Regions from separate parts of the Salinarimonas sp. genome, predicted to be linked through region 1. Evidence: predicted binding sites of a transcription regulator. Region 1 holds the regulator's gene; each other region holds the start of a gene.

Region 1 (7,200 bases):
GCCCGCTCCCTCGCGCTCATCGCCGAGACCCGGGGCGAGGCCTTCTATCGCGGCGTGCTGGCGCAGGAGATCGCCGCCTTCGCCCGCGCCAACGGCGCGGTGCTGACGGAAGACGATCTCGCCGCACACGAGAACGATTGGTGCGGCACGGTCTCCTCGACCTACGGCGACGTCGCGCTGCACGAGATCCCGCCGAACGGCCAGGGCATCGCCGCCTGCATGGCGCTCGGCATGATCAAGCATCTGCGGCTCGAGCGCTTCGCGCCGGACAGCATCGAGGCGATCCATCTCGAGATCGAGGCGATGAAGCTCGCGCTCGCCGACGCGGAGGCCTATGTCGCCGACCCGGCCGCGATGACGGACGTCACCGCCGCCCATCTCCTCGACGAGGGCTATCTCGAGAGCCGCGCCCGGCTCGTCGACGAGGGGCGCGCGCAGGATTTCGGCGCCGGCGCGCCGAAGGCCGGCGGGACGGTCTACCTCACCGCCGCCGACGAGAGCGGGATGATGGTCTCCTTCATCCAGTCGAACTATGCCGGCTTCGGCTCGGGCGTCGTCGTGCCGAACACCGGCATCGCGCTGCAGAACCGCGGGCTCGGCTTCGTCACGACGCCGGGGCATCCGAACCGGGTCGGGCCACGCAAGCGCCCGTTCCACACCATCATCCCCGGCTTCCTGACGAAGGGGGGCGCGCCGCTGATGAGCTTCGGCGTGATGGGCGGGCCGATGCAGGCGCAGGGGCACCTGCAGATGGTGCTGCGCACCCAGGTCTGGAGCCAGGACCCGCAGACCGCCGCCGACGCGCCGCGCTGGCGGGTGACGCGAGGCCTCGGCGTCGCCGTGGAGGACTTCGCCGGCGAGAGCGTCATCGAGGGCCTGCGCGCCCGCGGCCACGACGTCACGGTCGAGGCGCCCGACGCCAGCTTCGGCTTCGGCGGCGCGCAGCTCGTCGCCAAGGTGGACGGCGGCTACGTCGCAGGGTCGGACCCCCGCAAGGACGGTGCGGCCGTCGGGTACTGAGGCGCGCGACGACGGCTCACCCGACGAAGGCGCGCTCCACCACGAAATGGGCGGGCTTGGCGTTCGAGCCCTCCTCCAGGCCCGCCGCCGTGCAGAGCGCGCGGCAATCCTTCGTCATCTCGATCGAGCCGCAGATCATCACCCGGTCCGTCTCGGGGTCGAGCGGCTTCACGCCGAGATCGGCGAAGAGGCGGCCGGTCTCGATCGCCTCGGTGATGCGGAAGGTGCGCGCATAAGGCTCGCGGGTCACGGTGGTGTAGAAGGTCAGACGGGGCGCGGCGATCTCGCCGACCAGCGGATCCTCGACGAGCGCCCGCACCGTGTTCTCGCCGTAGGCGAGCTCGGCCACGCGGCGGCAGGTCTGGGTGAGGATCACCTCGTCGAACTTCTCGTAGGTCTCGGGATCGCGGATCAGGCTCGCGAAGGGCGCGATGCCGGTGCCGGTGGAGAGCATGTAGAGGCGCTTGCCGGGCGCGAGCGCGTCGAGCACGAGGGTGCCGGTGGGCTTCTTCTTGATCAGGATCTCGTCACCCTCGGCGATGCGCTGAAGCCGCTCGGTGAGCGGGCCGCCGGGGACCTTGATCGAGAAGAACTCGAGCTCGTCGTCCCAGCTCGGGCTCGCGATCGAGTAGGCGCGGAAGACCGGCCGCTCGCCGCCGGGCAGCCCGATCATGACGAATTCGCCGGAGCGGAAGCGCAACGAGGCGGGACGGGTGGTGCGGAAGCGGAAGAGGCGGTCGGTATAGTGCTCGACCAGCGTGACGCGCTCCACGTGGCAGTCGACGGGCGGGGCTGCGATCGCGCCCGGGGCGGCGGTGTCCGACATCTTTTCCCTTTCGCGGAAGTGCTCGGCCTACGGGCAGAGCCATACCACGACGGCGTTTCGCAGCGCAGCACGTAAGAAACCAGACCCGAAGGCGCAAACCAGGCTTGCGCGCAGCTCAATCCGTGCCGGTCGGTGCTCCGACGCCGCCGCCCTCGGACTTGGCGAAGGTCTCGTCGAAGGAATAGCCGGCGCCGCGTACGGTGCGGATCGGGTCGAGGGTGTCGCGGGTGTTGATCGCCTTGCGCAGGCGCCCGACATGGACGTCGACCGTCCGCTCGTCGATGTAGACGTCGTGCCCCCAAACGCCGTCGAGGAGCTGCTCGCGGGTGAAGACGCGGCCCGGGCTCTGCATCAGGAACTCGAGCAGGCGGAACTCGGTGGGGCCCAGATGCAGCTCCCGGCCGGCGCGGCGGACGCGATGCGTCTCGCGGTCGAGCTCGATGTCGCCGGCGGCGAGCAGGCTCGCGATATGGGCGGGCTTGGCGCGGCGCAGGAGCGCGCGCACCCGGGCGAGCAGCTCGGGCACGGAGAACGGCTTGACGATGTAGTCGTCCGCGCCGGTCGCGAGGCCGCGCACCCGGTCGCCCTCTTCTCCCCGCGCCGTGAGCATGATGACGGGAAGGCGCTCGGTCTCCGCGCGCGCGCGGATGCGCCGGCACAATTCGATGCCCGAGAGACCCGGCAGCATCCAGTCGAGCAGGACGAGGTCCGGCGCCTGCTCGCGCAGGCGCAGCTCCGCCTCGTCGCCGCGGGCGACCGTGTCGACCTTGTAGCCCTCGGCCTCCAGATTGTAGCGCAGGAGGAGCGTGAGGGGCTCCTCGTCCTCGACCACCAGGATCCGCGTCGTCATGTCCGCGTCGCTCCGCGCTCCCTCACGAGGCCGGCGCGGCGGGGCCGCCGGGCGCCTCGTCGGTCTGGCCGGTCTCGTAGGCCGTGCGATCCATCTTCGGGCGCTCGGCGGTGATCGGCTGGCCGGTCACGAGGTAGTGGATCGTCTCGGCGACGTTGGTCGTGTGGTCGCCGATCCGCTCGACGTTCTTCGCGCAGAACAGGAGATGCGTGCAGAAGGTGATGTTGCGCGGATCTTCCATCATGTAGGTCAGCAGCTCGCGGAAGAGCGAGTTGTAGAGCGCGTCCGTCGCCCCGTCCCGGCGCCAGACCTCGAGCGCCTTGTCGACGTCGAGCTGGGTGTAGGCGTCGAGGATGTCCTTGAGCTGGCCGAGCACCATGTCCGACATGCGCTCGACGCCGAGCACGACGCGCTGCGGCTCGAACTGGCCGGAGATGGCGAGCGTGCGCTTGGAGATGTTCTTCGCCATGTCGCCGATCCGCTCGATGTCGGAGGCGATGCGGATGGCGGAAATCACTTCGCGCAGGTCGATCGCCATGGGCTGGCGCCGGGCGATGGTGAGGATCGCCTTCTCCTCGATGTCGCGCTGGATCGTGTCGAGCCGGTAGTCGGTGCTGACCACCGACTGGGCGAGCCCGACGTCGCGGCGCACGAGGGCGGTGGTGGCGTCGGCGAGCATCTTCTCGGCGATGCCGCCCATCTCCATGATCGACCGGCGCAGCTCCTGGAGCTCGGTGTCGAAGGATGCGACGGTGTGCTGGGACATGGGGTCCGTCTCCTCGAGAGCAGGGGCAGGGCTCAGCCGAAGCGGCCGGTGATGTAGTCCTGCGTGCGCTTGTCGCGCGGATTGGTGAAGATCTGGTCGGTCGGCCCCTCCTCGACGAGATAGCCGAGGTGGAAGAAGCAGGTCTTCTGGGAGACGCGCGCCGCCTGCTGCATCGAGTGGGTGACGATGACGATGGTGTAGTTCTGGCGCAGCTCGTCGATCAGCTCCTCGATGCGCGCGGTGGCGATCGGGTCGAGGGCCGAGCAGGGCTCGTCCATGAGGATGACCTCGGGCGAGACCGCGATGGCGCGGGCGATGCACAGGCGCTGCTGCTGGCCGCCGGAGAGGCCGGTGCCGGTCTCGGCGAGGCGGTCCTTCACCTCCTCCCACAGGCCCGCCTTGCGCAGCGAGGCCTCGACGATCTCGGCGAGGTCCGCCTTCGACTTGGCGAGGCCGTGGATGCGCGGGCCGTAGGCGACGTTCTCGAAGATCGTCTTGGGGAACGGGTTCGGCTTCTGGAAGACCATGCCGACGCGGGCGCGCAGCGTCACGACGTCGAGATCCGGATCGTAGACGTTCTTGCCGTCGATCGTGATCGTGCCGTCGACGCGCGCGCCCTCGATCGTGTCGTTCATGCGGTTGAGGCAGCGCAGGAACGTGGACTTGCCGCAGCCGGACGGGCCGATGAAGGCGGTGACCGCCCGCTCGGGAATGCCGATCGTCAGGTTGTAGATGGCCTGCTTGGCGCCGTAGAACACGTTCACGTCGCGGGCGTCGACCTTGGCGCCGTAATCGGCCTCCAGCGGGACGCGGACGGTCTCGGTCTTGTCGAGCGCGGGCGCGGGCGCGTCCGGCGCCGCGGCGGGGGCATGCATGGCGGTCATGTCGTCTCCTCGCTCGCTCACCACTTCCGCTCCAGGCGGTTGCGCAGAAGGATCGCGATCAGGTTCATCAGGATCAGGAAGCCCAATAGCACGAGAATGCCGGCGGACGTGCGCGCGACGAAGCCGCGCTCCGGGCTGTCCGCCCAGATGAAGATCTGCGTCGGCAGGGCCGTCGCGGGGTCGAGCAGGCCGCCGGGCGGGCTCGTGATGAAGGCGTTCATGCCGATCAGCAGGAGCGGCGCCGTCTCGCCGAGCGCCTGGGCGAGGCCGATGATCGTGCCCGTCAGGATGCCCGGCAGCGCCAGCGGCAGGACGTGGTGCAGCACCACCTCGTGCTTCGAGGCGCCGACGCCGAGCGCCGCCTCGCGGATCGAGGGCGGCACCGCCTTCAGCGAGGCGCGGGTGACGATGATCATGGTCGGCAGCGTCATCAGCGCGAGCACCATGCCGCCGACGAGCGGCGCCGAGCGCGGCATGCCGAACCAGCCGAGGAACACGGCGAGGCCGAGGAGGCCGAACACGATCGAGGGGACGGCGGCGAGGTTGTTGATGTTCACCTCGATGATGTCCGTCCACTTGTTCTTCGGCGCGAACTCCTCGAGGTAGACCGCCGCCGCGATGCCGATCGGGAAACTGAGCAGGAAGCACACGAGCAGCGCGAAGAAGGAGCCGACGACGGCGCCGGACAGGCCCGCCAGCTCGGGGAAGCGACTGTCGGCGTTGGTGAACAGGGCCGTGTTGAACTCGGTCTCGATCCGCCCCTGCTCGTCCAGACGGTCGTAGAGCGCGAGCCCGATATCGTTCACCCGTCGGCGCGATTCCGGCAGATCCCGGTCGATCTCGCCCTTGGCGAGCTGGTCGTAGGGGTCCGACGCGGGGATCTCGAGCCGCACCGTCTCGCCGATCGAGCCCGGGTTCGCCACGACGTAGTCGCGGATCATGAAGTGCGCGTTGCTCGTGAGGACGTCGCGCGCGACCCGCAGCTCCGCCGGGGATGCGTCCGGGAACAGGCCCTCCATCGTCTGGTTGACGATGGCGCGGTAGTTGCCGCGCGCCGGATCCTCGGCGTTCACGATCTCCGGGTCGATGTAGACGTCGACCACGACGTCGGTCTGCGTGAAGGCCTTGTAGCCCGACAGGACGAGCGATCCGATCAGGATCGCGAGCAGGCCGAGCGCGGTGCCGATCGCGATGACGCCGTAGAGGCGCAGCCGCGACTCGGACGCCCGGCGGCGGCGGCGCCGCGCATCCGCCTCGGACGACGTCCAGTCGACGGGCGACGAACCGATTTGCGCCGTGTCAGTCATACTTCTCTCGATATTTCTGGACGATGCGCAGGGCGATGATGTTCAGGCCCAACGTCGCGACGAAGAGGACGAGGCCGAGCGCGAAGGCGGCGAGCGTCTTCGGATTGTCGAACTCGGTGTCGCCGATCAGCAGCGTGACGATCTGCACGGTCACCGTCGTGACGGAGTCGAGCGGGTTGAAGGTCAGGGTGGCGATCAGGCCGGCGGCCATCACCACGATCATGGTCTCGCCGATGGCGCGGCTCACCGCCAGCAGGATGCCGCCGGCGATGCCGGGCAGCGCCGCCGGGAGCAGCACCTTCATGATGGTCTCGCCCTGGGTCGCGCCCATGGCCAGCGAGCCGTCGCGCATGGACCGCGGGACCGCGTTGAGCGCGTCGTCCGTCATCGACGAGATGAACGGGATGATCATGATGCCCATCACGCCGCCGGCGACGAGCGCGGTGTTCGGCGCGACCGGGATGCCGAGCGCCATGCCCGCCCCGCGGATGGCCGGGGCGACCACGATGACGGCGAAGAAGCCGTAGACGACGGTGGGGATGCCGGCGAGGATCTCCATCATCGGCTTGACCACAGCGCGGATGCGGTCGCTCGCGAACTCGGTGAGGTAGATCGCCGAGAACAGCCCGATGGGCACCGCGACCGCCATGGCGATCGTGGCGATCAAGAGCGTGCCGACGAAGACCGGGATCGCGCCGAAGGCGCCGGCGCCGGCGATCTGGTCGGCGCGGATGGCGATCTGCGGCTCCCACTTGAGCCCGAAGAGGAACTCGCCGAGCGGGATGATGGCGAAGAACAGCCAGGCCTCGTAGAGCAGCGCGCCGATGATGCCGATCGTGGTGAAGATGGCGAGGACCGAGCACGTCACCATCAGGATCGACAGCGCGCGCTCGAAGCCCTGGCGGGCGCGAAACAGCGGACGCAGGCGGGCGCGGGCGACCACCATGGCGAGGATCGACAGGCCCAGCGCCGCGACGACCATCGCCCAGCGGGCGATCTGCGACCAGGCGGCGTAGCGATCGGCCGCGGCGCGGATCTCCGGGGACGGCTCGCCGAACATCATGCCGCCGGCGACGTTCTTGACCTCGGTGAGATACAGGGACAGCTGCGCCGGCGAGGCGCCGTCGGTCATGGAGGGCGGCAGGCTGGCCAGGATCAGCCGGTCGACGATCGTGCCCTGGAAGAGAAGCCAGATCAGCACGAGCAGAAGCGCCGGAACGCCCACCCAGACCGCCACGAAGGCGCCGTGATAGACCGGCCGGGAATGTACCTCGCCGACGGACGTCGCGTAGACGAACTTCCGCCCCTGCGCCTGCCCGACGAAATAGGCGACGAGCGACAGGACGAGGATGACGAGGATCAGGTTACCGGCCATTGGGAGCCGCTCGCTTCGACACGCATGTCATATGACGGAAGGGTCACGGCGGGGTTCCGCCGTGACCCGAGACGATGGGGAGCCTTCTAGCTCAGCCGCCGAAGCGCGTGAAGGTCTTGCCGTTGACGACGGCGTCCTGGACCTCGGCGCGACGCTCGTCCGACAGCGGAAC
Region 2 (7,200 bases), 2.5 Mb from region 1:
GCGTGCAGATGCTCGGCGACGAAGGCCGCGATCTCGGCCCCGAAGCCCCCGACGGTCACCGCCTCGTGCACGACGAGGAGGCGCCCGGTCTTCTCGACCGAGGCGAGGACGCGGTCGCGGTCCCAGGGCCAGAGGGTGCGCAGGTCGATCACCTCGGCCTCGACGCCGTCCGCCGCGAGCGCCCGCGCGGCCTCGAGGCAGCGCCAGCGCATGGCCGACCAGGTGACGAGGGTGAGGTCGCGCCCCTCCCGCGCCACGTCGGCGACGCCGATGGGGGTGAGGTGCTCGCCGTCCGGAACCGCGCCCTCGAGCGGCCACAGGCCCTTGTGCTCGAGATAGACGACCGGGTCGTCCGCCCGGATGGCGCTCTTCAGGAGCCCGAGATTGTCGGCGGGCGTCGCCGGGGCGACGACGACCAGGCCCGGAACGTGGGCGTACCAGGCCTCCAGCGACTGCGAATGCTGCGCGGCGGAGGAGCGCCACATGCCCACCGGCTGGCGCGCGACGAGCGGCACCTTCGCCTGCCCGCCGAACATGAAGCGCGCCTTGGCCGCCTGGTTGACCAGCTCGTCGGTGGCGCACAGCGCGAAGTCGGAGAAGCGCATCTCGACCACGGGCCGCGTGCCGGCGAGCGCCGCACCCACCGCCGCGCCCATGATGCAGGCCTCGGAGATCGGCGTATCGGCGATACGGGCCGCGCCGAAGCGCTCCTGCAGCCCCTCGTACTGGCCGAAGACGCCGCCGCGGCCGAGATCCTCGCCGAGCGCCCAGACGCGCGGGTCGCGCGCCATCTCCTCGGCGAGCGCGCGGGTGGAGGCGGCGATGTAGGTGGTGGTGGTGCTCGCGGCCATCAGAACGCCCTCTGCGCCGGATGGCCGACGTCCTGCACGTCCGCATAGGCGCCCGCGACCGGCGGCCAGGGCGCGGCGCGCGCCTCGTCGTAGATCGCCTCCATCTCGGCATAGGCGCCCGCGCGCGCGGCCTCGAGCCGCTCCGCGGGGATTCCGGCGTCGGCGAGCGCCGCCGCGAGGCGGGCGATCGGGTCCTTCTCCCGCCAGGCCTCGACCTCCGCCGGGTCGCGGTAAGGGGCGGCGTCGGCCGCCGTGTGACCGGTGAGGCGATAGGTCTTCACGTGCAGGAGCCGCGGCCCCGAGCCCGCGCGCAGGGCGGCGACGGCGGCGCGCGCCGCCTCGTCGAGGGCGAGCGCGTCGTTGCCGTCCAGCGTCTCGGCGGGGATGCCGAGGCTCTCCGCGCGGGCGGCCGCACCCGCGCCCGCGGTGAGGTCCGCCGTGCGGGTGGTGGCGGACCAGGTATTGTCCTCGCAGACGAACAGGACGGGCAGATCGAAGACCTTCGCCCAGTTCAGCCCCTCGAGGAACGGGCCGCGGTTGATCGCGCCGTCGCCGAACAGGCAGGCGACGATCTCGCTCCCGCCCCGCAGCCGGATCGCGTGCGCGGCGCCCACCGCGATGGGGATGTTGGCGCCCACCACGCCGTTGGCGCCGAGCATGCCCACGGAGAAGTCGGCGATGTGCATCGAGCCGCCCTTGCCGCCGCAGGTGCCGCCGTCGCGGCCGAAGAGCTCGCGCATCATCGCGCCGGCGTCGGCGCCCTTGGCGAGCGTATGGCCGTGGCCGCGATGCGTGGAGAGGAGGAGGTCGGCGCGATCGAGGTTGAGGCACACGCCGGTCGCGACCGCCTCCTGGCCGATGGAGGGGTGGATCGCGCCCAGCACGAGCCCATCCTTCAGGCCGCGGATCGCCGCCTCCTCGAAGGCGCGGATGCGCCACATGGTCTCGAGATGGCCGACAAGGCGCGCGGCGTCGAGATTGCGCGCAGGCCGCCCGGCCTTCTGTGAGGTCTCGGGCGACGTCTCGCCGAGCCCGCTCACGGGCCGCTCCCGTCCGTTGCCGCGCCCATCCGCGCGACCGCGCCCGGCGCGGCGGCGCGCCTCGCCCTCACCATGCCGTCCTCCCTCGTGCCGGACCGTTTCGGCCTCGTTCGTCCGGCTTCGCGGACGTGAGGGAAGCCTAGACCCGTTGTCGCGCGGCTCGCAAGCGCGCAGTTCCGCACGCGGCGCACGCGGAGGGGCTCACCCGCGGTCTCAGGTGGCTTTCACGAGAAGCACGCCGACGCCGCCGACGATCAACGCCATCCCGAGGAGCTCGCGCTTCGTCGCGGCCTGGTCGAACAGCCGCCGCGAGACGATCTGCGCGAAGACCACCTCGACCAGCGCGAGGGTGCGCACGTTGGCGGCCGAGGTCAGCGCGAAGCCGATGAACCAGAACTGCGAGGCCAGCGCGCCGAGGAAGCCCGCCGTCGCGGAGCCGCGCCATTCCCGCAGCGAGCCGATCAGCGCGTGGCGGTCGAGAAGGGCGAGGTAGACGAGGAGGATCGCCGTCTGCAGCGCCAGGGCCGCGACGAGGGCGGTCGAGGCCCGTACCACGAAGCCGCCGCCCTCGAGCGCCAGGATGGCGCCGCGATAGCCCACGGCGGAGAGCCCGAAGCCCGCGCCGGCCGCGATCCCGAGGAGCGCCGGGCGCAGGCCGCCGCTCGCGAGCTTGCCCGGGGTGTGCGAGACGAGGATCACGCCCGCCGTGGCCACCCCGATGGCGATCAGCATCGGGCCGGTGAGCGGATCTCCGAGCACCGCGATGGCGAAGAGCGCGGTCTGCACGGGCTCGGTCTTCAGGTAGGCGGTGACCACCGAGAAGGCGCGCTCGCGCATGGCTGCGAGCATCAGCGCGGTGGCCGCGATCTGCATCAGCGCGCCGAGGACGAGAAAGGCGAGGAACCCCGGCTGCGGCGCCGGCAGGCTCTCGCCGGTGACGGCGAGCACGCCCGCGAGAAAGAGCGCCGCGAAGGGCAGGCCGAACAGGAAGCGCACCTGCGTCGCGCCGATCGTGCCGATGCGCGCCGTCAGGTCGCGCTGGAGCGCGTTGCGCCCCGTCTGCGCCACGGCGGCGGCGAGCGTCACGGGAATCCAGAGGAGGGAGAGGTCCATCGGCGTCCGGGTCCGGCTGGGCGCCGACGCGCGGCGCCCGTTTCTCGAACACCGCCGCGGCGGCGGGCGCAAGAGCCGGTGGGGCGAATTCCGTTCGCGATCTGGAAAAGGGCGCGCGTCTTGGTTATGGTCGCGACACGCCGCCCGGCCGCGTCGCGTCCGACACAGCCCGCCTCGAGAGCCCGGAGCTCAGACCCTGCTCATGCGCGCGCTCCTTCCTGCGACCCATCGCGTTCTCCTCGCCGCGTTCCTCGTCCTCGCCGCCCTCGCGCCCGCGCGGGCGCAGATCGACGAGGCGCCGCTCCTCCTCGCCGATCTCGACACCGGCGCCGTGATCTTCGAGCGCAACGGCACCATGCCGTGGTACCCCGCCTCGCTCACCAAGCTGATGACCGCCTACGTGGCGCTCGAGGCCGTGCGCGAGGGCCGGGTGTCGATGAGCTCGCTCCTCACCGTCTCGCACGACGCCGCCTCGATGCCGCCCTCGAAGATGGGCTTCGAGCCGGGCTCGCAGATCACGCTCGACAACGCGCTCAAGATCATCATGGTCAAGTCGGCGAACGACGTGGCCTGGACCATCGCCGAGAACGTCGGCGGCACCGTCGACCGTTTCGTCGAGCGCATGAACGCCACCGCCCGCCGGCTCGGCATGGCGGACACGCGCTTCACCAACCCGAGCGGCTTGCCGGATCTGCGCAAGAGCACCACGGCGCGGGACATGGCGCTCCTCGCCCAGGCGCTGTGGCGCGACTTCCCCCGGCGGCGCGACCTGTTCGGCCTGCAGGCGATCGCCTTCGGCTCCAGCGTGATGAACAACCACAACGGCATCATCGGGCGCTACCAGGGCGCCACCGGCATGAAGACGGGCTACATCTGCTCGTCCGGCTTCAACGTCGTCGCCACCGCCGAGCGCGGCGGCCGGCGGCTGGTCGCCGTCGTCATGGGCCAGATGTCCTCGCGCGAGCGCACGGCGCTCTCCGCCTCGCTTCTGGAATACGGCTTCTCCAATCGCGGCCTGTTCGGCTTCGGCGGCCTGCGCACCCTCACCAGCCTGCCGCGCTCCTCCGTGAGCGCGCCTCCGGACCTGCGGCCCATCGTCTGCGACCCGAACCGCCGCCGGGGCGGGGAGAGCGACGACGACACCCAGGCCATCGTCATCGCCGGCGCGACGCCGGGCGGCTCGGACGCCCTCGCCTTCTTCCAGGCGCAGAGCCGCACGCTGCCGCGGGTCGACCTGCCGCAGCGCCGCCCGGTGGAGCCGGTCGCCGTCTTCCTCGGCCTGCCGGCGGGCGTGTCGCCGGGGCCGGAGCCGCGCGGCGCCGAGGTCGCGAGCGCCGGCACGCCGCTCGACATCCTGCCGCCGCCGCGCAACGTGCCGCTGATCGACGGCCTGCCGGGTCCCGCCGCGAGCGCCGCCGCGCCGGCCGGCCCGACCGTGACGCTGCCGCTGCCCCCGCGCCGGCCGCGCGGGATCTGACGGTTCAGACCGGCCAGCTCTCCAGCCGGTAGGCGCCGTCCCAGAACAGGTATTCGAGCCGCGTCGCCGCCGTGTAGGCCTCGTGCATCCGCGCGACCATGGCCGGCGCGGCCTGCTCGGCCGCCTCGTCGGTCGCGGCGATCATCGCCTGCACGGCCTCGTGGAACTCCTCGCCCGCATAGGTGTCGATCCAGGCCTGGTAGGGGTTGCCCGGCGCGGCGCGGCCGTGGATGTCGCGGCCGACCTCGGCGTAGATCCAGAAGCAGGGCAGGAGCGCCGCGAGCACCACCTCGTAGGGCTCGGCGAAGGCGGTGGCCGTCAGGTAGGAGACGTAATGGTGGCAGGACGGCTGCACCGGCGTCGCCTGGAAGGCGTCCGGCGAGATGCCGTAGCGCTCGAAGAACGACCCGTGCAGCGAGCGCTCGACCACGATCGCCACCTCCGCGCCCTTGGCGAACTGGACGATCCGGTCCGGATCGCGGGCCTTGGCGGCGGCGAGCGCCAGCGCGCGGCCGAAGCCGATCAGGTAATGCGCGTCCTGGACGATGTAGTGGGTGAAGCGCTCGCGCGCGAGCCGGCCCTCGGCGAGCTCGGCGTTGAAGGGCATGGTGCGGATGGTCTCGTAGGCGGGGAGGTTGCTCTCCCAGGCGTCCGTCGAGAAGGGCATGGCGGCTGGACCTCGTACGCTGTGAGCGGATTGCGCGGAAAGCGCGGCTGTTCCCCTGCACATCGCGCATCCAGGCAGCGATTTCCAGCCCCTCGACGCTTGCCTCAATCCACCAGCCGCAGCTCCTTGCCCTCGAGCACCTTGAGCACCCGCCCCAGTTCCTGGCCGCGCTTCATCACCAGCCCCGAGGACGCGACCACGGAATAGGCGCCCTGGCGGCGGGCGAGCTTGGGGTCCTTCTCGATGCGGTAGAGCGGCATCTCGGAGGTGCGCCGGTAGACGGCGAAGACCGCCTTGTCCTTGCGGAAGTCGATGGCGTAGTCGCGCCACTCGCCGGCGGCCACCTTGCGGCCGTAGACGTTGAGGATCTCGCGCAGCTCGTCGCGGTCGAAGGAGACCCGGGCGTCCTGTTGTCGCGCGGCGGGAAAGGGCACCACCGTCCCGCCGCGCTTCTGCTGCACCGTCTCGCCGTCGCTCATCGCGCCTCCTCCCCCGTGGTTCTTTCGCCGTTGCGCGTCATCGTCCCGTCATGATGGGGGGACCGGCCGTGCGGCGCAAGCGTGGGGGCGGTGCGGCGGCGAGGCGAGCCGGGCCTCAGACCGCGCGAAAGGTCTGGGAGCGCTTCACCGAGGCGACGCCGTCGACACCGCGGATGTCGGCCTCGGCCTTCTCGTCGGCCACGCCGTGGATCATCCCGAAACGGGCGCTGACCGAAACGTCCCCGAGGCCGCGCCGCGCGAGCTCCTGCGCGACCTGCTCCACGTCCTTGCGGGCGTCGGCCGTGACGCGCACCGTGACCTCGTGCTTCGGCCCGCTCACCGACTTGTCCTCAGCCATGTCGACCCTCCCGCGATGAATGCCGATCGCGAACCGACAACGCCCGGTCCGCCGAAACGGATCGGGCGCTCTAGAAGTCGGCCGGGCCGCGCCGCCCGTCAAGCGCCGCGACGCACGCCGCGCGTCAGGGCGCGTAGACGAGGCCCGCGCCCACGTCGGCCACCTCGCCGCCGATATGGCGCGCGTTCTTCACCAGCGCGCCCCACAGCGCCATGCCGCGCAGGCCGGGATCGGACTCGGCGTAGAGCGCCGCGATGCCGGCCACGTGCGGCGTCGCCATGCTGGTGCCCGACAGGAAGTCCCAGCCGCCGAGAGCGCGCGGCATGCTGGAGAGCACGTCCACGCCCGGTCCGGCGATGTTGATCTCTCCGCCGGGATGCATCGTGCGCTTCGCGCAGGAGAAGAACGCCACCGCATCGAAGCGGTCGACCGCCGCCACCGCGAAGATGGAGGGGCAGTTGGCGGGCGAGCCGACGGGCGCGACGAAGGTCGGCCGGCGGCTCTCGTTGCCCGCCGCCGCGACGAGGAGCGAGCCCGACCGGAGCGCGTCCTGTCCGATCAGCTCGTAGTTCTCGTCGAAGGGCTGGTTGATCGCGACGGCGGCGCCGAGCGACATCGAGATCACCTGGCAACCCTCGTTCAGCGCCCATTCGAGGCCCGCGATGACGGTGCGGTCCGAGCCGAGGCCCTGGTTCGAGAGCACCTTGCCGACGTAGAGCTCCGCGCCGTAGGCGACGCCGTAGCGCGGCTGGTTCTCGGCCGGCTGCATCGGCCCGCAGGCGGTGCCGGCGCAGTGCGTGCCGTGGCCCTGGGCGTCCTCGACCGTCTCGTCGGGAATGAAGGACTTCGAGGCGACGATGCGGCCTTCGAAATCGGGATGACCCGCGTCGATGCCGGTGTCCAGGATCGCGACCTTGATACCGCGTCCGCTGAAGCACGAGCCGGTCACGCCGGTGGCGCGCAGGCCCCAGGTCTCGGTGATCTCCTCCGGGTCCTGCGGCTCCTCCGCGCGTCGCGCCCCCGCGCCGCCCGCCTCGCCCCCGAGCAGATCCTCGACGAGCGCGTCGACGCCCGCGCGGTAGCCGAGGAGGTAGTCCCGGCTCGCGCCCGCCAAGGTGCGCGGACCGCGCCCGGCGCCGATGGCGCGGTAGATCCGCTCGGGACGCGCGGAGACGACGCCGTGCTCGGCGACGCCCGCGGAGACGGCTGCGGCCA
Region 3 (7,200 bases), 850 kb from region 1:
TCAGCGCGAGCGGCGGCACGAGGACGAGCGTCACCTGCTCGGCGAGATAGGACATCCAGCCGAGCTTCAGGCGGCGATTGGCGTAGGCGAGCGCGAAGGCGAGGAGCACGCCCGCGGCCGAGCCGTAGACGTAGGGCGCCTGCTCGACGCGGGGCGTGAACCAGACCGTCGCGCCCCAGCCCACGGCCCCGGCGATCGCCGCGACGACGATCAGCGAGGTCACGCCCTTGCCGAGCGTGCGCGCCTCCGGCGGCAGCGGCGGCGCCATGGCCGGGCGCAGCAGCGTGTTGACGAGGACGTAGAGCGCGAACAGCCCCGTGAGCATCAGGGCCGGCAGCATCGCGCCGGCATACATATCCCCCACCGAGCGGCCGAGCTGGTCGGCGAGCACGATCAGCACGAGGGAGGGCGGCAGGATCTGCGCGAGCGTGCTGGAAGCGACGATGACGCCCGTGGCGAGGCGCCGGTCGTAGCCGTAGCGCAGCATGATCGGCAGCGAGATCAGCCCCATCGAGATCACGGCCGCGGCCACGACCCCGGTCGTCGCCGCGAGCAGCGCGCCGACGAAGACGACGGCGTAGGCGAGCCCGCCGCGCACCGAGCCGAAGAGCTGGCCCATCGTGTCGAGCAGGTCCTCCGCCATGCGCGAGCGCTCGAGCACGAGGCCCATGAAGGTGAAGAAGGGGATGGCGAGCAGCGTCTCGTTCGCCATCGCCCCGAAGACGCGGTCCGGCAGGGCCTGGAAGAAGCCCGGCGCGAACAGGCCGAGCTCGATGCCGACGAAGCCGAAGAACAGCCCCAGCGCCGCGAGCGAGAAGGCGATCGGATAGCCCAGGATCATGAACGCCACGAGCGAGACGAACATGATCGGCGCGAGATTGGCGACGAGGAAGGCGCTCATGCCGAGAGCCCCGATCCCGGCGTGCCGCCCTCGCTCTCCACGGGGAGCGCCCCGCGCAGCGCCGCGATCTTCTTGACGAGCTCGGAGACGCCCTGCGCCAGCAGCATGGTGAAGCCGACCAGCACGAGGAGCTTCGCCGGCCACAGCGGCAGCCCGCCGGCGTTCGGCGAGACCTCGCCCGTGCGCCAGGACAGGAGGAAGAAGGGCACCGCGGTCAGCACGTGCACGAGCGCGAAGGGGATCAGGAACAGCGCATGTCCCGCGAGATCGAGCCTGTCGCGGGCGCGCTGGGAGAAGCGCGAGGACAGCACGTCGATTCGCACGTGCTCGTTGCGCTTCAGCGTCCAGGATGCGCCGAGCAGGAACACGGCCCCGAACAGGTACCATTGCAGCTCGAGCCAGGCGTTCGAGGACAGCGAGAAGGCCTTGCGCGAGACCGCGTTGCCGGCCGAGATCAGGACCGCCGCGACGACGAGCCAGGCGGCGAGCCGCGCGATCCGCTCGTTCACCGCGTCGATGCCGCGCGCGAGGCGCAGGGCGAAGGCCATCGGCGTCACTCCCGGACCGCGCGGGGGAGCCAAGGCGCGGCCTCGCTCCGGCTTCTAGCCGAACGGGTCGCGAAGGCAAGCGCAGCGCAGGGGGAGGCGCAAGGGCCGGCCTGCGGAGAGGCGCGACGATCCGCGCCCCCGGCCGTCACCGGCTTGTCACCCGACTGTCATTGATCGAAAGTACCCGGGGCCAAGAGCCGCACGGGACGTCGCGCGACGCGCGCACGGCGCACGTGAGCGGCCGAACCGCACCGGAGGTTACGCATGCTGTTCCGCACTCTCGCCGCCGCGGCGGCGCTCCTCGTCGCGACGGGCGCCGCGCAGGCCGAATTCACCCTCGACGACCGCTTCACCGACGCCGACGGCGACCTGATCGCCGACATCCCGAGCGACGAATCGCAGCTCGTCGATCCCTCGACGCTGATCTTCGCCTACACGCCCGTCGAGGACCCCGCCGTCTACGCCGAGGTCTGGGCCGACTTCCTCGACCATCTGGAGCAGGCCACCGGCAAGAGCGTGCAGTTCTTCCCCGTCCAGTCGAACGCGGCCCAGATCGAGGCCATGCGCGCCGGGCGCCTGCACATCGCCGGCTTCAACACCGGCTCGAACCCGCTCGCCGTCGCCTGCGCCGGCTTCCGCCCGTTCGCCATGATGGCGGCCGAGGACGGCTCCTACGGCTACGAGATGGAGATCATCACCTATCCGGGCTCGGGCATCGAGAACGTCGAGGACATCCGCGGCAAGCAGCTCGCCTTCACCTCCGAGACCTCGAACTCGGGCTTCAAGGCGCCCTCCGCCATCCTCAAGGGCGAGTTCGACATGGTCGCGGGCGAGGATTTCGAGCCGGTCTTCTCGGGCGCGCACGACAATTCGATCCTCGGCGTGGCCAACAAGGACTACATCGCCGCCTCGATCGCGAACTCGGTGAAGGCGCGCATGATCGACCGCGACGTCGTCTCCGAGGACCAGCTCGAGGTAGTCTACCAGTCGCAGACCTTCCCGACCACGGGCTACGGCGTGGTCTACAACCTGAAGCCCGAGCTGCAGCAGCAGATCCGCGACGCCTTCTTCTCCTACGATTGGGAGGGCACGCCGCTCGCCGAGGAGTTCGGCCGCAACGGCGAGGATCAGTTCATCCCGATCACCTTCCAGGAGGATTGGGCGGTCATCCGCCAGATCGACGAGGCGAACGGCGTCCAGTACACCTGCGACTGATCGTTCGATCGTCGCCGTGCGCCGCGGTCCCGCCGCGGCGCACTCTCCGTATCCGACGAGGAGTATGCGGCATGCTGCGCGTAGAGGGCCTGACCAAGCGCTACAAGACCGGCGACAAGGCCCTGACGAACGTCTCGTTCGAGGTCCCGTCGGGCCAGGTGGTGGGCCTGATCGGGCCGTCCGGCGCCGGCAAGTCGACCTTGATCCGCTGCGTCAACCGGCTTGTGGAGCCGACCGGCGGCGAGGTGTTTCTCGGCGAGCGCGAGATCACCCGCATCGGCCGCGGCGAGCTGCGCCGCGTGCGCCGGCGCATCGGCATGATCTTCCAGGAATACGCGCTGGTCGAGCGCCTCACCGTGATGGAGAACGTCCTCTCCGGGCGGCTCGGCTACGTGCCGTTCTGGCGCTCGTTCCTGCGCCGCTTTCCGCAGGGAGACGTCGACAAGGCGTTCGCGCTGCTCGAGCGCGTGGGGCTCTCCGACCATGTCGACAAGCGCGCCGACGCGCTCTCCGGCGGCCAGCGCCAGCGGGTGGGCATCGCCCGCGCGCTCGAGCAGGACCCCGAGCTCCTCCTCGTCGACGAGCCCACCGCCTCGCTCGACCCGAAGACCTCGCGCCAGATCATGCGCCTCATCTGCGAGATCTGCCGCGAGCGGCAGCTGCCGGCGATCATCAACATTCACGACGTGCTGCTCGCCAAGATGTTCGTCGACCGCATCATCGGCCTGCGCGCCGGGGAGGTCGTGTTCGACGGCCATCCCGACGGCCTCGACGAGACGGCGCTGACCGAGATCTACGGCGCGGAAGACTGGAACACGATGCAGAAGGAGGCGGACGAGACGGCCCAGGACGCCGCCGACGCCGCCGAGTTCGAGGCGCGCGCCAAGATCGCAGACGCCAAGGCGGGCGCGGCATGACCACGCCGGGCTCTCCTGTCGCCGGGCGCCGCTGGAAGCGCCCGCCGGTCTTCATCCAGCGCGGCTGGCTGCGCCTCGTCGTCTACGGCGGCTTCGCCGTCTATCTCGCGCTCGCCATCTCCACCGTCGACGTGAACTGGTCGCGGGTCGCCGAGGGGCTGGAGCGCGGCTGGCGCTTCGTCGAAGGCTTCCTGACGCCCGACTTCACCTCCCGCTCGACGGACATCCTCAAGGGCTTCGTCGAGAGCCTGACGATGACGCTCACCTCCACCGTGGCGGGCGTGATCCTGTCGATCCCGGTCGGCATCGGGGCCGCGCGCAACATCGCGCCGCTGCCGATCTACGCGGTCTGCCGCGCCATCGTCGCCGTCTCGCGCTCCTTCCAGGAGATCATCATCGCGATCCTGTTCGTGGCGATGTTCGGCTTCGGCCCCTTCGCGGGCTTCCTGACGCTGACCTTCGCCACGATCGGCTTCATGGCGAAGCTGCTCGCCGAGGACATCGAGGACATCGACGAGACCCAGGCCGAGGCCATGCGCGCCACGGGCGCCACCTGGTGGCAGGTGCTCAATTGGGGCATCCAGCCCCAGGTCCTGCCGCGCCTCGTCGGGCTGTCGATGTACCGGCTCGACATCAACTTCCGCGAATCGGCCGTGATCGGCATCGTCGGCGCGGGCGGCATCGGGGCGACGCTGAACGTCGCCATGGACCGCTACGAGTACGACACCGCCGCCGCCGTGCTCATCCTCATCATCGTCATCGTCATGGCCGCCGAGTATTCCTCGAGCTGGCTGCGCAAGCGGATCCAGTGATGCCCGTCACCGCCGCCTCCGACCGCCTCCTCTGGAAGCGCCGCACGACGGCGCAGCAATTCGCCGCCTATGCCGGCTGGCTGGCGCTCGTCGCGCTCACCGTCTTCGCCTTCCAGGTGATGACGCAGGACACGATCTGGTTCTTCGTCCAGGACGCGCCGCGCCAGGCGGCGGATCTGCTCGACCGCGCCTGGCCGCCGCGCTGGTCCTATCTCGATCGGCTGTGGGCGCCGCTCTGGGACACGCTCAACATTGCGACGCTGGGCACGCTGCTCGGCATCGTCATCGCGGTGCCGATCGCCTTCCTCGCCGCGCGCAACACGACGCCGAGCCTCGTGATCGCCCGCCCCATCGCGCTCCTGATCATCGTCGCCTCGCGCTCGATCAACTCCCTGATCTGGGCGCTGCTCCTCGTCGCGATCATCGGGCCGGGGCTGCTGGCCGGCATCATCGCCATCGGGCTGCGCTCCATCGGCTTCATCGGCAAGCTGCTCTACGAGGCGATCGAGGAGATCGACGAGAGCCAGGTCGAGGCGGTGAAGGCGACGGGCGCGCGCGGGGCGCAGGTGATCGACTACGCCATCGTACCCCAGATCCTGCCCACCTTCGCCGGCGTCTCGGTCTTCCGCTGGGACATCAACATCCGGGAATCCGCCGTTCTCGGCCTCGTCGGCGCGGGCGGGATCGGCGTGCAGCTGCAATCCTCCCTCGCCCGCCTCGCCTGGTCGGAGGTGACGGTGATCTTCGCGACGATCCTCGCCACCGTGATCGTGTCGGAATGGGTCTCGGCCAAGGTGCGCGGGGCGATCATCTGACGAGACCGGGCCCGGCGGGGGCGCAGGACCCGCGTGCGCCGCTGCCGAATTGCCCTCGTCCCGCGACCGGACTACCTTGCGAGCACCCCGCAGCGCACCCGGACACCATGCAGCATTTCTCATCGGACGGCGTCGACATCGCCTATCTCGACCTCGCGCCCACCACGCCCGACGCATCCGGCGAGCCGATCGTTCTCGTGCACGGCTTCGCCTCGAATCACGCGGTGAACTGGGTCAACACGCTCTGGACCAAGACGCTCACCCATGCCGGGCGGCGCGTGGTCCTCCTCGACAATCGCGGCCACGGGGCGAGCGAGAAGCTCTACGAGCCGCAGGCGTACCATTCCGCCGTCATGGCGCGGGACGTCCTGAACCTGATGGACCATCTGGGCATCGCGCGCGCCGACGTGATGGGCTACTCGATGGGCGCGCGCATCACGGCGCATTGCGCGCTGACGGCGCCGGAGCGCTTGCGCTCGGCCCTGCTCGGCGGGCTCGGCATTCATCTCGTCGAGGGCGTCGGCCTGCCGCTCGGCATCGCGGACGCCATGGAGGCGCCCTCCCTCGCCGACCTCACCGACCCGATGCAGCGCATGTTCCGCGCCTTCGCCGAGCAGACGAAGAGCGACCTCGGCGCGCTCGCCGCCTGCATCCGCGGCTCGCGCCAGACGCTGACCCGCGAGGAGGTGGCCTCGCTCGCCATGCCCGTGCTGGTCTCGGTGGGGACGAAGGACGACGTGGCCGGCTCCGGGCCGGCGCTCGCCGCGCTGATCCCCGGGGCGCAGGCGCTCGACATACCCGGGCGCGACCACAATCTGGCCGTGGGAGACAAGACCCACAAGGCCGGCGTGCTGGCCTTCCTGGAGGGGCGGCCGTGAGCGGGGGCGGGCTTCGGTTCACCGGCGCGGCCGGCAACGCCCTCGTCGGGAGCGTCTTCGGCGAGGGCGCGCGCACGGCGCTGCTGCTGCATGGCGGCGGGCAGACGCGGCACGCCTGGGAGGGCGCGGCGTCGCGGCTCGCGGCGGAGGGCTGGCGGGCCGTGTGCCTCGACCAGCGCGGCCACGGCGACAGCGCCCGGGCCGAGGGCTACACCTTCCTCGACTACGCCGCCGACGCCGCCGTCGTCGGGCGCGCGCTGACGCAGGCCGACGGGCGTGCGCCTGTCGCGATCGGCGCGTCGCTGGGCGGCATCGCCTCGCTGCTCGCGCTCGGCGCGACGCCGAAGGGCGAGCGCCCGCCCTTCCGCGGGCTCGTCCTCGTCGACATCGTGCCGCAGATGGACCCGCGCGGGGTCGACAAGATCCAGGGCTTCATGCGCGCCCATGCGCGCGAAGGCTTCGCCTCCATCGAGGAGGCGGCGGACGCGGTAGCCGCCTACCTGCCGCACCGCCCGCGGCCGCGCTCGCTCGACGGCCTGCGCAAGAACCTGCGCATGTCCGAGGACGGACGCTGGCGCTGGCACTGGGACCCCGCCTTCCTCGACGGCCCGCGTTCGGTGAACGTGGACTGGGAGATCGCGGAGGCGCGTCTTCAGGATGCGGCGCGTACGCTCGCGGTGCCGACGCTGCTGGTGCGCGGCGGCTCGAGCGAGCTCGTGACCCCCGAGGCCGCGCGCTCGTTCCTGGAGATGGCGCCGGACGCCGAGTTCGTCGACGTGCAGGAGGCCCGTCACATGGTGGCGGGCGACGCGAACGACATGTTCGCGGACGCGGTGGTGGACTTCCTCGCGCGCCGCCTGGGGTGAGCGGCGCGCGGCCTCACGCGCGCGACGCCCGCATGTGCGCCACCGCCATCACCAGGATCAGCATGGCGAAGACCTGGTGGGCGAGGCCGGCCCAGAGCGGCACGACGAGGAGCAGCGTGACGATGCCCAAAGCCGCCTGCGCCGCCGTCATCCCGGCGAGCGCGACAGCGCGCTTGCCGGCGGCCGAGCCCGGCCCCGCGCGCCAGGCCGAAACCGCGTGCCAGATCGCGAAGCCGAGCAGCAGGTAG

The links. The regulator PhoB, encoded in region 1, activates phosphate uptake and scavenging genes when phosphate is short. The targets are predictions, from matches to a motif close to TGTCATNNANCTGTCAT.
Region 2: the regulator PhoB is predicted to act here: its motif matches at 5,663-5,679, upstream of ABL310_RS00390 (DUF2794 domain-containing protein).
Region 3: the regulator PhoB is predicted to act here: its motif matches at 1,604-1,620, upstream of phnD (phosphate/phosphite/phosphonate ABC transporter substrate-binding protein).

Annotation. Positions count from the first base shown of each region.
Region 1 is NZ_CP157794.1:2,553,025-2,560,224, forward strand. Features, by position in the region: gene ABL310_RS11820 (gamma-glutamyltransferase family protein) at 1-1,020, shown strand, start outside; gene ABL310_RS11825 (ferredoxin--NADP reductase) at 1,037-1,846, opposite strand; gene phoB (phosphate regulon transcriptional regulator PhoB) at 1,962-2,696, opposite strand; gene phoU (phosphate signaling complex protein PhoU) at 2,719-3,462, opposite strand; gene pstB (phosphate ABC transporter ATP-binding protein PstB) at 3,495-4,346, opposite strand; gene pstA (phosphate ABC transporter permease PstA) at 4,364-5,653, opposite strand; gene pstC (phosphate ABC transporter permease subunit PstC) at 5,646-7,028, opposite strand; gene ABL310_RS11855 (PstS family phosphate ABC transporter substrate-binding protein) at 7,120-7,200, opposite strand, start outside.
Region 2 is NZ_CP157794.1:86,030-93,229, forward strand. Features, by position in the region: gene ABL310_RS00365 (pyruvate dehydrogenase complex E1 component subunit beta) at 1-851, opposite strand, end outside; gene ABL310_RS00370 (thiamine pyrophosphate-dependent dehydrogenase E1 component subunit alpha) at 851-1,891, opposite strand; gene ABL310_RS00375 (DMT family transporter) at 2,105-3,004, opposite strand; gene ABL310_RS00380 (D-alanyl-D-alanine carboxypeptidase family protein) at 3,207-4,481, shown strand; gene tenA (thiaminase II) at 4,486-5,148, opposite strand; gene ABL310_RS00390 (DUF2794 domain-containing protein) at 5,253-5,627, opposite strand; gene ABL310_RS00395 (hypothetical protein) at 5,743-5,985, opposite strand; gene ABL310_RS00400 (S8 family serine peptidase) at 6,110-7,200, opposite strand, start outside.
Region 3 is NZ_CP157794.1:3,402,408-3,409,607, forward strand. Features, by position in the region: gene ABL310_RS15615 (TRAP transporter large permease subunit) at 1-901, opposite strand, end outside; gene ABL310_RS15620 (TRAP transporter small permease subunit) at 898-1,449, opposite strand; gene phnD (phosphate/phosphite/phosphonate ABC transporter substrate-binding protein) at 1,714-2,664, shown strand; gene phnC (phosphonate ABC transporter ATP-binding protein) at 2,736-3,581, shown strand; gene phnE (phosphonate ABC transporter, permease protein PhnE) at 3,578-4,393, shown strand; gene phnE (phosphonate ABC transporter, permease protein PhnE) at 4,393-5,208, shown strand; gene ABL310_RS15645 (alpha/beta fold hydrolase) at 5,316-6,086, shown strand; gene ABL310_RS15650 (alpha/beta hydrolase) at 6,083-6,952, shown strand; gene ABL310_RS15655 (COX15/CtaA family protein) at 6,966-7,200, opposite strand, start outside.